Regions from separate parts of the Curtobacterium sp. LFS079 genome, predicted to be linked through region 3. Evidence: riboswitches for the same ligand, from Rfam matches in the RefSeq annotation. Region 3 holds a riboswitch; each other region holds the start of a gene.

Region 1 (2,193 bases), on a different contig from region 3:
ACACCGGCAAGTTCACCGGCAGCGGCGGCAACCTCGAAGAGACCGTCACGAAGAACAACCTCGAAGCGGCCGAAGAGGTGGTCCGCCAGCTGCGCCTGCGCGACATCGGCGGCATCATCGTGATCGACTTCATCGACATGGTGCTCGAATCCAACCGCGACCTCGTCCTGCGCCGCCTGGTGGAATGCCTGGGCCGTGACCGCACTAAGCACCAGGTGGCGGAAGTGACGTCCCTGGGCCTGGTCCAGATGACGCGCAAGCGCATGGGCACGGGCCTGCTGGAAGTCTTCGGCGAGCAGTGCGAAACCTGCGCCGGCCGGGGCGTGGTCACCCACGACGAGCCGGTGGAGCATCGCCGCGCCAACGTGGTGGCGGCCGAACACCATCGCCCGCACATCGAAACCCAGCAGCCTGCCCGCACTGAGCGCAAGCGCCGCCGCGGCAAGGGCGGGGGTCAGCCCGCCGTCGAGGCCCCGCCGGTTGCTCCCGTGCCGGAGGGTGCAGATGTTCAGCGTCAGGCCAAGGCCGACGCGACGCGCGCCGCGTTTGCCAACATCGCCGCCGCGGCGCACGCTGCGCACCTGCACGACGAGGAACTTCAGCACGCCGCCGAAGCCCAGGCTGCCGTCGCCGTCGCGGACGTGTCCGACGCCGGGTCTCCGGCTGCCGATGCCGCTCCTGCTGCTGCCTCGGACGCTCCGGTGCTGCCGGTCCTGCGTTTCGGCGGGGAGGAAGTGGCCCTGCCGCTTGGCGTCCATCACGAGGAACCCGTGCGCAACGAACCTGCGATGAGCCTTGACCTGTTGGCGCAGGCCTTCGCCGGACTTGGCCGGCCTGCTTCCGAAGAAACCGCTGCCAATGGTGCTGCTGCAGAGGCGCTGGCAGAGGGTGGCGCCGAAGATCGCCCGCGGGGACGCCGGAGCCGGCGCAGCCGCAGCGCGAGCCGTGCCCAAGGCGCTGCCAACGCAACCACTGTGGAACAGCGCGGGATGTCTGCGGCCAGTGGCGGCACCGCCCACGAGGCCAAGGTCCCTGTAAAGCAGCCGGACAGCGCGACGCAGCCGCAAAAGAAGGCCGATGAACCGATAATCCTCGGCGTAGGCGTTCCCAAGTCCGAGCTCTAGGAATCCTTGAAGGCCCCGGTGCCCCCGCTTTGATTGCGGGGGCGCCGGGGCTTTCCTGTTCCCGATGGTCTTATTCCCGGGCGCTCCGGGGGGCCGTCTAGACTTGGTTCCCTGACACGGGGTGCCGCGCACCGATGCCGGCTGAGACCAGACCCGTTGAACCTGCCCGGTTAGTACCGGCGAAGGGATGTCCGCTTCATGGCACTCGCACCACTCACCCCTGTCTATCCGGTTGACGCCGCTGCTGCCCGGCCGCCCCGCGTGCTGAGCATCGCCGGGTCCGATCCGTCCGGCGGGGCCGGAATCCAGGCGGACCTCAAAAGCATCGCGGCCAACGGCGGATACGGCATGGCTGCCATCACTGCGCTGACGGCACAGAACACCAAGGGCGTGCGCTCCGTCCATGTTCCTCCGGTCGAATTCCTGCGCGAACAATTGGACGCGGTCAGCGACGACATCACGGTGGACGCCGTCAAGATCGGCATGCTGGGCGACGCCGAGGTGATCGGGGAAGTCCGGCGCTGGCTCGTCAAGGTGCGGCCCGCCGTCGTCGTCATCGATCCGGTGATGATCGCCACCAGCGGCGACCGGCTGCTGGAAACTTCCGCCGAGGAAGCCCTCCGGGAACTGCTCCGGCTCGCGGACCTGATCACGCCGAACCTGCCCGAGCTGGCGATGCTGCTGGGCGAAGACGAGGCCCGCGACTGGGCTGCGGCATTGGCGCAGGGCAATCGCCTCGCTGCGTCCACCGGGAGCACCGTTCTGGTCAAGGGCGGACACCTGGCCGGCGAAGACTGCCCCGACGCCCTGGTGAACACCTCCGGCCTGCTCAGCCAGGATGTGGTGGAGGTTCCGGGGCCGCGCATTGCCACAAGCAACAGCCATGGCACCGGATGCTCGCTCTCGTCCGCGATGGCTACGGCCAAGGCCCGGCTGGGCAGCTGGGAGGAGGCCCTTCGCGAGGTGAAGCCCTGGCTGCAGGAAGCACTCGCCCGTTCAGAGGTGCTGGAAGTGGGCCAGGGCAACGGACCCGTCCACCATTTCCACGGACAGGAAAGGCTCCGGCCCG
Region 2 (2,193 bases), on a different contig from region 3:
CAATGACTGCCAGGCCTCGGTGGTCTGGTGCCGGGCCTCGTCCTCCGGCCCGGGTGCAGCCAGGTAGAAGTAGGTGTCGAAGCGCTTAGGCTGGTCCGCCGGGGTGACCCAGTTGGCCCACGGCCGCATCAGGCTTGCGTCCAGCTGCAGTCCCGCCTCTTCCTGGACTTCGCGCAGCGCCGCGGCAAGGACCCGGCCCGCGTTGTGCTCTGCCGTGCCGGGGTCTGCGGCCGCGATGCTGCAGCGGCGCCACACCTGCGCGTGCTGCCGTACGAGCCCGTCCGCGAACTTCCAGCCGCTGCCGTCGACGGCGTCCACCCGGCCGCCGGGGAACACCACCATTCCGGCCGCGAAATCCATGGTGGACACCCGGTGCTGGACGAAGACTTCCGGGCCGTCGGCGCCGTCCCGCAGCAGGATCACGCTCGCCGCCAGCCGCGGCTCGGGCGCGGTGCCGGGCGCTGTACCTGACGCGGTGCCGGGCGCCCCGGTGTTCCCGGGCGAATTGTCTTCCGCCATGGACGCTCCCTGCTCTCCTCGTGACGATTCTGCTGGATCACACCTGCAGTCACTCCACCGTACCCGCACCATTGCAGGCCACGGTGCGGTCAAGCCTCGGTTATCCAGCAGGGTGATCCAGCAGAATGTGCAAGGCCCAGGCACCCCCGCGCCAATGTGACCGTCCGCCCTGCCCCGAAAACGCCCGGAAGGGGCCCGGTAAAGGCCCGGGTGTAAACTGGAGCACGCCCAAAAGGGCAATTGATAACGACAGGGGAGCGCCGCCGTCGGGCTGCAGCAGCAGAACGAAGGAAGGGCGCTGAGAGTGCGGAACACCGCAGACCCTCGAACCTGATCCGGTTAGTACCGGCGCAAGGGAGTCGAGTTCTCAGAGTGACCGGTGGCCGGGAAACAAGGGCCGGGCGACACTTTCCCCTCCTGTTCCTCAGGAGGACACAATGACTGGTATTTCTTCGACGCCGGCTTCCAGTAAGACCGGCTACACCTGGCGCGTGGTGGACATCGTGGTGGCGGCACTGATCGCCGTCGCGGGCGGCGTGATCTTCTGGGCCTGGGACCAGGGCGCCAACCTGCTCGCCCCGGTCTTCGTCTACCCGCCTTCCAGCGGCCTCTACGCCGGCGGCTGGATGATTCCGGCCGTGCTTGGCATGCTCATCATCCGCAAGCCGGGCGCGGCGCTCTTCTGCGAAACCGTTGCCGCCACCGGCGAGCTGATCATGGGCTCGCAGTACGGCACCACCGTGCTGATCTCCGGCGTGCTCCAGGGCCTCGGCGCCGAGCTGGTGTTCGCGGCACTCATATACAAGAAGTTCAACCTGCCCGCATCGCTGCTGGCGGGTGCTGGCGCAGGCTTGTTCTGCGGCCTGAACGACTCCTTCATGCCGTGGGGCTGGAACATCGCGTACGAGGCCGGCGACAAGCTCGCCTACATCGTGTTCTGCGCGATCTCCGGTGCCGTGATCGCGGGCGGCCTCTCCTGGATCGCCACCCGCGGCCTGGCCAAGACCGGTGTGCTCAGCTCCTTCGCGTCCCGGAAGGCCGCCACGGAGCCCGTCTTCTCCTGATGCCGTCCAGTGAAGCCGGCGTCCGCGCCGCTGCCGTTTCCGCACGCGGCTGGGGCTGGCGGCACGCCGGCCGCACCGCCCAGGCCGTCCATGGCCTTGACCTGGACATCGCACCGGGTGAGCGGGTGCTGCTGCTGGGCCCGTCGGGCGCCGGCAAGTCCACGCTGCTCCACGCCCTTGCGGGGGTACTGGGCGGCGAGGACGACGCCGACGAAACCGGCTCGCTGCTGATCGACGGCGCCCGGCCGCAGGACAGCCGCGGCCGGGCCGGACTCATGCAGCAGGACCCGGAGACCCAGGTGGTCCTCTCGCGCCTCGGTGACGACGTCGCCTTCGGCGCCGAGAACCTGGCCGTGCCGCCCGGCGACATCTGGGCGCGCGTGCACGAGGCACTCGACGACGTCGGGCTGGCCGGCTTCGCGATCGACCACCCGACGTCGGCCCTCTCCGGAGGGCAGAAGCAGCGCCTGGCGCTCGCCGGCATCCTGGCGATGCGCCCCGGGCTGATCCTGCTGGACGAACCGACGGCGAACCTGGACCCGGCCGGGGTACTGGAGGTGCGGGACGCCGTCGGGCGCTGCTTGAACAAGACCGGTGCCACGCTGGTGGT
Region 3 (2,193 bases):
GGGGTGACGTAGCAGAGCATGGCCGTGCCGTAGCGGGCGATTTCCGTGGCGCCGATGGCCGAGGTGATGTGGTCGTAGCCGGGAGCGACGTCCGTGACGAGCGGGCCGAGGGTGTAGAACGGGGCGCCGTCGCACAGTTCCTGCTGGCGCTCCACGTTTTCCCGGACCAAGTGGAACGGGATGTGGCCCGGACCTTCCACCATGACCTGGACGTCGTACTTCCAGGCCCGCTTAGTCAGCTCGGCCAGGGTGTCCAGCTCGGCGAACTGGGCGGCGTCGTTGGCGTCCGCCGTCGCGCCCGGCCGGAGTCCGTCGCCCAGGGAGAACGCGACGTCGTACTTGGCGAAGATCTCGCAGAGCTCGTCGAAGTGGGTGTAGAGGAAGTTCTCCTCGTGGTGCGCCAGGCACCAGCCGGCCATGATGGAACCGCCGCGCGAAACGATGCCCGTCACGCGGTTGGCGGTCAGCGGGACGTAGCGCAGCAGCACGCCCGCGTGGATGGTCATGTAGTCCACGCCCTGCTCACACTGCTCGATCACGGTGTCGCGGAAGATCTCCCAGGTCAGCTTGTTGGCCTCGCCGTTGACCTTCTCCAGCGCCTGGTAGATCGGAACGGTGCCGATCGGAACGGGGGAGTTGCGGATAATCCACTCGCGGGTGGTGTGGATGTCATCGCCGGTGGAGAGGTCCATAACGGTGTCCGCGCCCCACTGCGTTGCCCACTGCAGCTTGTCGACTTCTTCGGCGATCGAGCTGGTCACGGCCGAGTTGCCGATGTTGGCATTGATCTTCACCAGGAAGGCCTTGCCGATGATCATCGGCTCGGACTCCGGGTGGTTGATGTTGTTGGGGATGATGGCCCGCCCGGCAGCAACCTCGCTGCGGACCAGTTCGACGTCGCAGTTTTCGCGGAGCGCAACGTACTTCATTTCCGGTGTCACGATGCCCTGCTTGGCGTAGTGCATCTGGGTCACCGTCTTGCCCTCGACGGCGCGGCGGGGCACCGGCTGTGCGCCCTTCCACTCTGCGGAAGCTGCTCCGCGACGCACGGCCGACTTGCCGTCGTCGAGCAGGTTCCGTTCACGGCCGCTGTACTCTTCGGTGTCGCCGCGCCCTTCGATCCAGGCCGCGCGGAACGGTTCCAGCCCGACCACGGGATCGCTGCCGGGACCGGCGGTGCGGTAGACCTGGAACGGCGGGTTGGCCTCGCCGTTGGGGGAGGGCTCCAGCGCAATTTCGGTGACAGGCACCCGAATGCCGGAACCGGCGTCCTCGATATAGGCCAGGGAATGCGATTTCAGCGACTGCGTCACGTCGGCGGAACCGTTCTGGGCAGGGCTGTGCTGTGCATTTGAGGTACTCAAAGGATTACTCACTTCCTTCGCCGGCATTACCCGGACAGGTTCGACGGTCGCAGGCTGCGTCAGCCTGATCTCAGCCCATGCATGGGCCCCCGTGTGGTCGTAGTCGAAGCTACCACAGCCCCGGGCGCGGGGATCGAAAAGCCCGGATGTTACCGTGGCAGCGTGCAGCGCATCATCGAATTCACAGGCCCGGTGCTCTGCGGGCCCGCAGAGGAACGCCGCGGACTGTGGTCGGTGGACGGCCGCCTCACCTTCACCCGCCCGGAACAAGAACCGCACGCGATCCTGGACGGCTGGGTGCTGCCGGGTTTCGTGGATGCCCACTGCCATATCGGCCTCGGGCCAGGCGGAGCGGTGGACGAGGACACTGCCCGGACCCAAGCCCTGGCGGACCGCGACGCCGGAACCCTCCTGGTGCGCGACGCCGGAGTCCCGGCGGATACCCGCTGGCTGCAGGGGAGCGGGGAGGTGCCCCGGATCATCCGCTCCGGCCGGCACATCGCCCGCAGCCGGCGTTACCTGCGCGGCCTTGCCGTGGAAATTGAACCGGAACAGCTCGTGGAGGAAGCCAGGAAGCAGGCCCGCGCGGGCGACGGCTGGGTGAAACTGGTGGGGGACTGGATCGATCGCTCCGCCGGCGACCTCGGACCCTCCTTCCCGGCCGCCGTCGTCAGGGACGCCGTGGCCGCGGTCCATGACGAAGGCGCCCGCGTGACCGCCCATTGTTTTGCGGAGGACACCATCGACGACATGCTCGACGCCGGCATCGACTGCATCGAGCACGCCACGGGCCTGCAGCCCCGGCACATCCCGCGGTTGGTCGAGCAGG
Region 4 (2,193 bases), on a different contig from region 3:
GAGCAGCTGGTACACCCCGCCGGCCGACACAGCGATGGCGGAGCTGGGCCCGTCCTCGCGCTGGCTTGCCCCGATCACCACGGTGCCGTCTTCGCGCGGGACGATGTATACGGGCACGCCGCGGACCAGGCCACGGACCGTGGCCGTGAGCAGTGGCTGCAGATGCCCTGGCACCCGGAGGCGCAGGATGTCTCCGTACACCGGCCGCAGGGGCAGGGCGAGTCCGTCCGGCAGGCCTTCCAGCGCGGAGGCGGCCAGGCCGTTGGCGACCACGGTTTCCGTGGCCAGGACCCGGGTGCCGTCAGCCAGGAGCACCCCGGCCACGTCGCCGTCCTCCCACAGGAGCCCTGACGCCGCAGTGTTGAGCAGGAAACCGTCCACGAGGCCGTCGAACCCCGCCGCGTCGACCCAGCTGCGGTCTCCCGGTGAGTGCCGGGCCAGGCTTTCGAGGATGGCCGCGGCAAGCCTGCGCGGGTCCACCTGGTGGTCCCCTGGGATGTCGAAAGCGCAGGAAATCTGCGGGCTGAGCAGGGGTTCGCGTTCGCGGGCTTCACGCAGCGGCAAGGCCTGGATCTCCAGGCCGAGGCCCAGTTGGACGTCCCGCAGGTCGGCGAACGCCCGGCGGTCAGCGGCGTCCGCACCGACGGCGAGGGTCGGCGTCGTGCGGTATCCGGTACCGGCCGCATCGGAGGGCAGTCCGCGCACAAATGCGGGCCACAGCTGCGAGGAGGCAAGCATCAGCTCAAGGAGGTCTTCCTCCTGGTAGTGCAGCTCGCTCACCGGTGCCAGCATGCCTGCCGCGGCAAAGGTGGCGCCGGTCGCGGGCGCGGGGTCGATGACCACAACGGAGCGCCCCGAGCGGCGGGCTTCATGGGCGATGCCGAGGCCGATGATGCCCGCGCCGATGACCGCGACGTCGGCAGTGATGGCAGGATTCCGGGGTGCCGGGTGAAGTGTGTCCATGGGCCCTTCCCTACGCCGGCATTAACCGGATCAGGTCAAGCGGTCGGCGCTGAAGCCCTCTCAGCCGGACGGTCTCATTACGACGGTCGCGGCTCCCGCAGTACCAGCCCAGTTTAGGGGAACTACTCTGGTTTCCATGACCCAGCATGTTCTGCACACCACTGCCCGCCTCTACCTGTGCACCGATGCCCGGAAGAAGCAGGGCGATTTCGAGCAATTCGTCGACGCCGCGTTCGAAGGCGGAGTGGACATCATCCAGCTCCGCGACAAGACGATCGAAGCAGCCGAGGAGCTTGAACTCCTGGAGGTCCTGCACGCGGTGGCCCAGCGCCACGGCCGGCTCTGGGCCGTCAACGACCGGGCGGACATCGCGTCCCTTTCCGGGGCTCCCGTGTTCCATATCGGCCAGAAGGACCTGCCGCTGCGCGCGGCGAGGAAGCTGCTGCATGATCCCACCGTGATCGGCCTGTCGACCCACACGCCGGAACAGGTTGACGCCGCGATCGCCGCGTCCCCGGGCCGCAGCGGCCTGGACTACTTCTGCGTTGGCCCGGTCTGGGCGACGCCGACCAAGCCGGGCCGGGACGCCGTCGGGCTGGATCTGGTCAAGTACGCCGCGAGTGCGGTACGTGCCGCGGACGAGGAACGCGTGGGCGGGGTGCAGCTGCCGTGGTTCGCGATCGGCGGCATTGACCACAGCAATGTTGAGCAGGTGGTGCAGGCCGGTGCCGGCCGGATCGTAGTGGTGCGGGCGATCACCGAAGCAAGCGACCCGACGGCGGCCGCCAAGTCACTGCTCGCAGCCCTGCCGGACACGTGAGGGGCCTGCAGTCACAATCCGTTGAATGACGACGGCGGCCGCCGCCCCGGGTGCTTTTGGCACCTCGGGCGACGGCCGCCGTCGTTGTTTCAGCGGACGAGCTCAGGCACCGTAGCGGGCGCCTTCGGGCTTGGACTCCTGGTTCTATCCCCCACCCGCCACACTAGACGCACTGGCACCACCAGGAAACAGCCTCTGCTCCCCATTGACGCGGGACGCAATGCTAGGTCGCCCGGCGTCGTTTCCAGCCCTATTCGGATCGGTTACCCTGACTTTCGTGTCACATCACCGGATAACCCCGAATGTCAGTGAAACGTCGAACCAGCTGGCGGAGGCACTGGCTGCCCTGAGGACGGAACTCGAACTGCCCGGGGACTATCCGCATGACGCTATCGCCGAGGCAAAGGAGG

The links. A riboswitch is a leader RNA that binds a small molecule or an ion and turns the genes downstream of it on or off. The one in region 3 is predicted to bind thiamine pyrophosphate.
Region 1: another riboswitch for thiamine pyrophosphate. It lies ahead of thiD (bifunctional hydroxymethylpyrimidine kinase/phosphomethylpyrimidine kinase); the one in region 3 lies ahead of thiC (phosphomethylpyrimidine synthase ThiC).
Region 2: another riboswitch for thiamine pyrophosphate. It lies ahead of ACNQPB_RS13185 (ECF transporter S component); the one in region 3 lies ahead of thiC (phosphomethylpyrimidine synthase ThiC).
Region 4: another riboswitch for thiamine pyrophosphate. It lies ahead of ACNQPB_RS16600 (FAD-dependent oxidoreductase); the one in region 3 lies ahead of thiC (phosphomethylpyrimidine synthase ThiC).

Annotation. Positions count from the first base shown of each region.
Region 1 is NZ_JBFPFO010000008.1:3,170-5,362, forward strand. Features, by position in the region: gene ACNQPB_RS13705 (Rne/Rng family ribonuclease) at 1-1,124, shown strand, start outside; TPP riboswitch at 1,232-1,329, shown strand; gene thiD (bifunctional hydroxymethylpyrimidine kinase/phosphomethylpyrimidine kinase) at 1,323-2,193, shown strand, end outside.
Region 2 is NZ_JBFPFO010000007.1:83,748-85,940, reverse strand. Features, by position in the region: gene ACNQPB_RS13190 (NUDIX hydrolase) at 1-519, opposite strand, end outside; TPP riboswitch at 761-894, shown strand; gene ACNQPB_RS13185 (ECF transporter S component) at 957-1,583, shown strand; gene ACNQPB_RS13180 (ABC transporter ATP-binding protein) at 1,583-2,193, shown strand, end outside.
Region 3 is NZ_JBFPFO010000005.1:235,350-237,542, forward strand. Features, by position in the region: gene thiC (phosphomethylpyrimidine synthase ThiC) at 1-1,364, opposite strand, end outside; TPP riboswitch at 1,360-1,467, opposite strand; gene ACNQPB_RS11175 (amidohydrolase family protein) at 1,527-2,193, shown strand, end outside.
Region 4 is NZ_JBFPFO010000012.1:19,385-21,577, reverse strand. Features, by position in the region: gene ACNQPB_RS16600 (FAD-dependent oxidoreductase) at 1-963, opposite strand, end outside; TPP riboswitch at 954-1,072, opposite strand; gene thiE (thiamine phosphate synthase) at 1,100-1,783, shown strand; gene ACNQPB_RS16590 (RNB domain-containing ribonuclease) at 2,061-2,193, shown strand, end outside.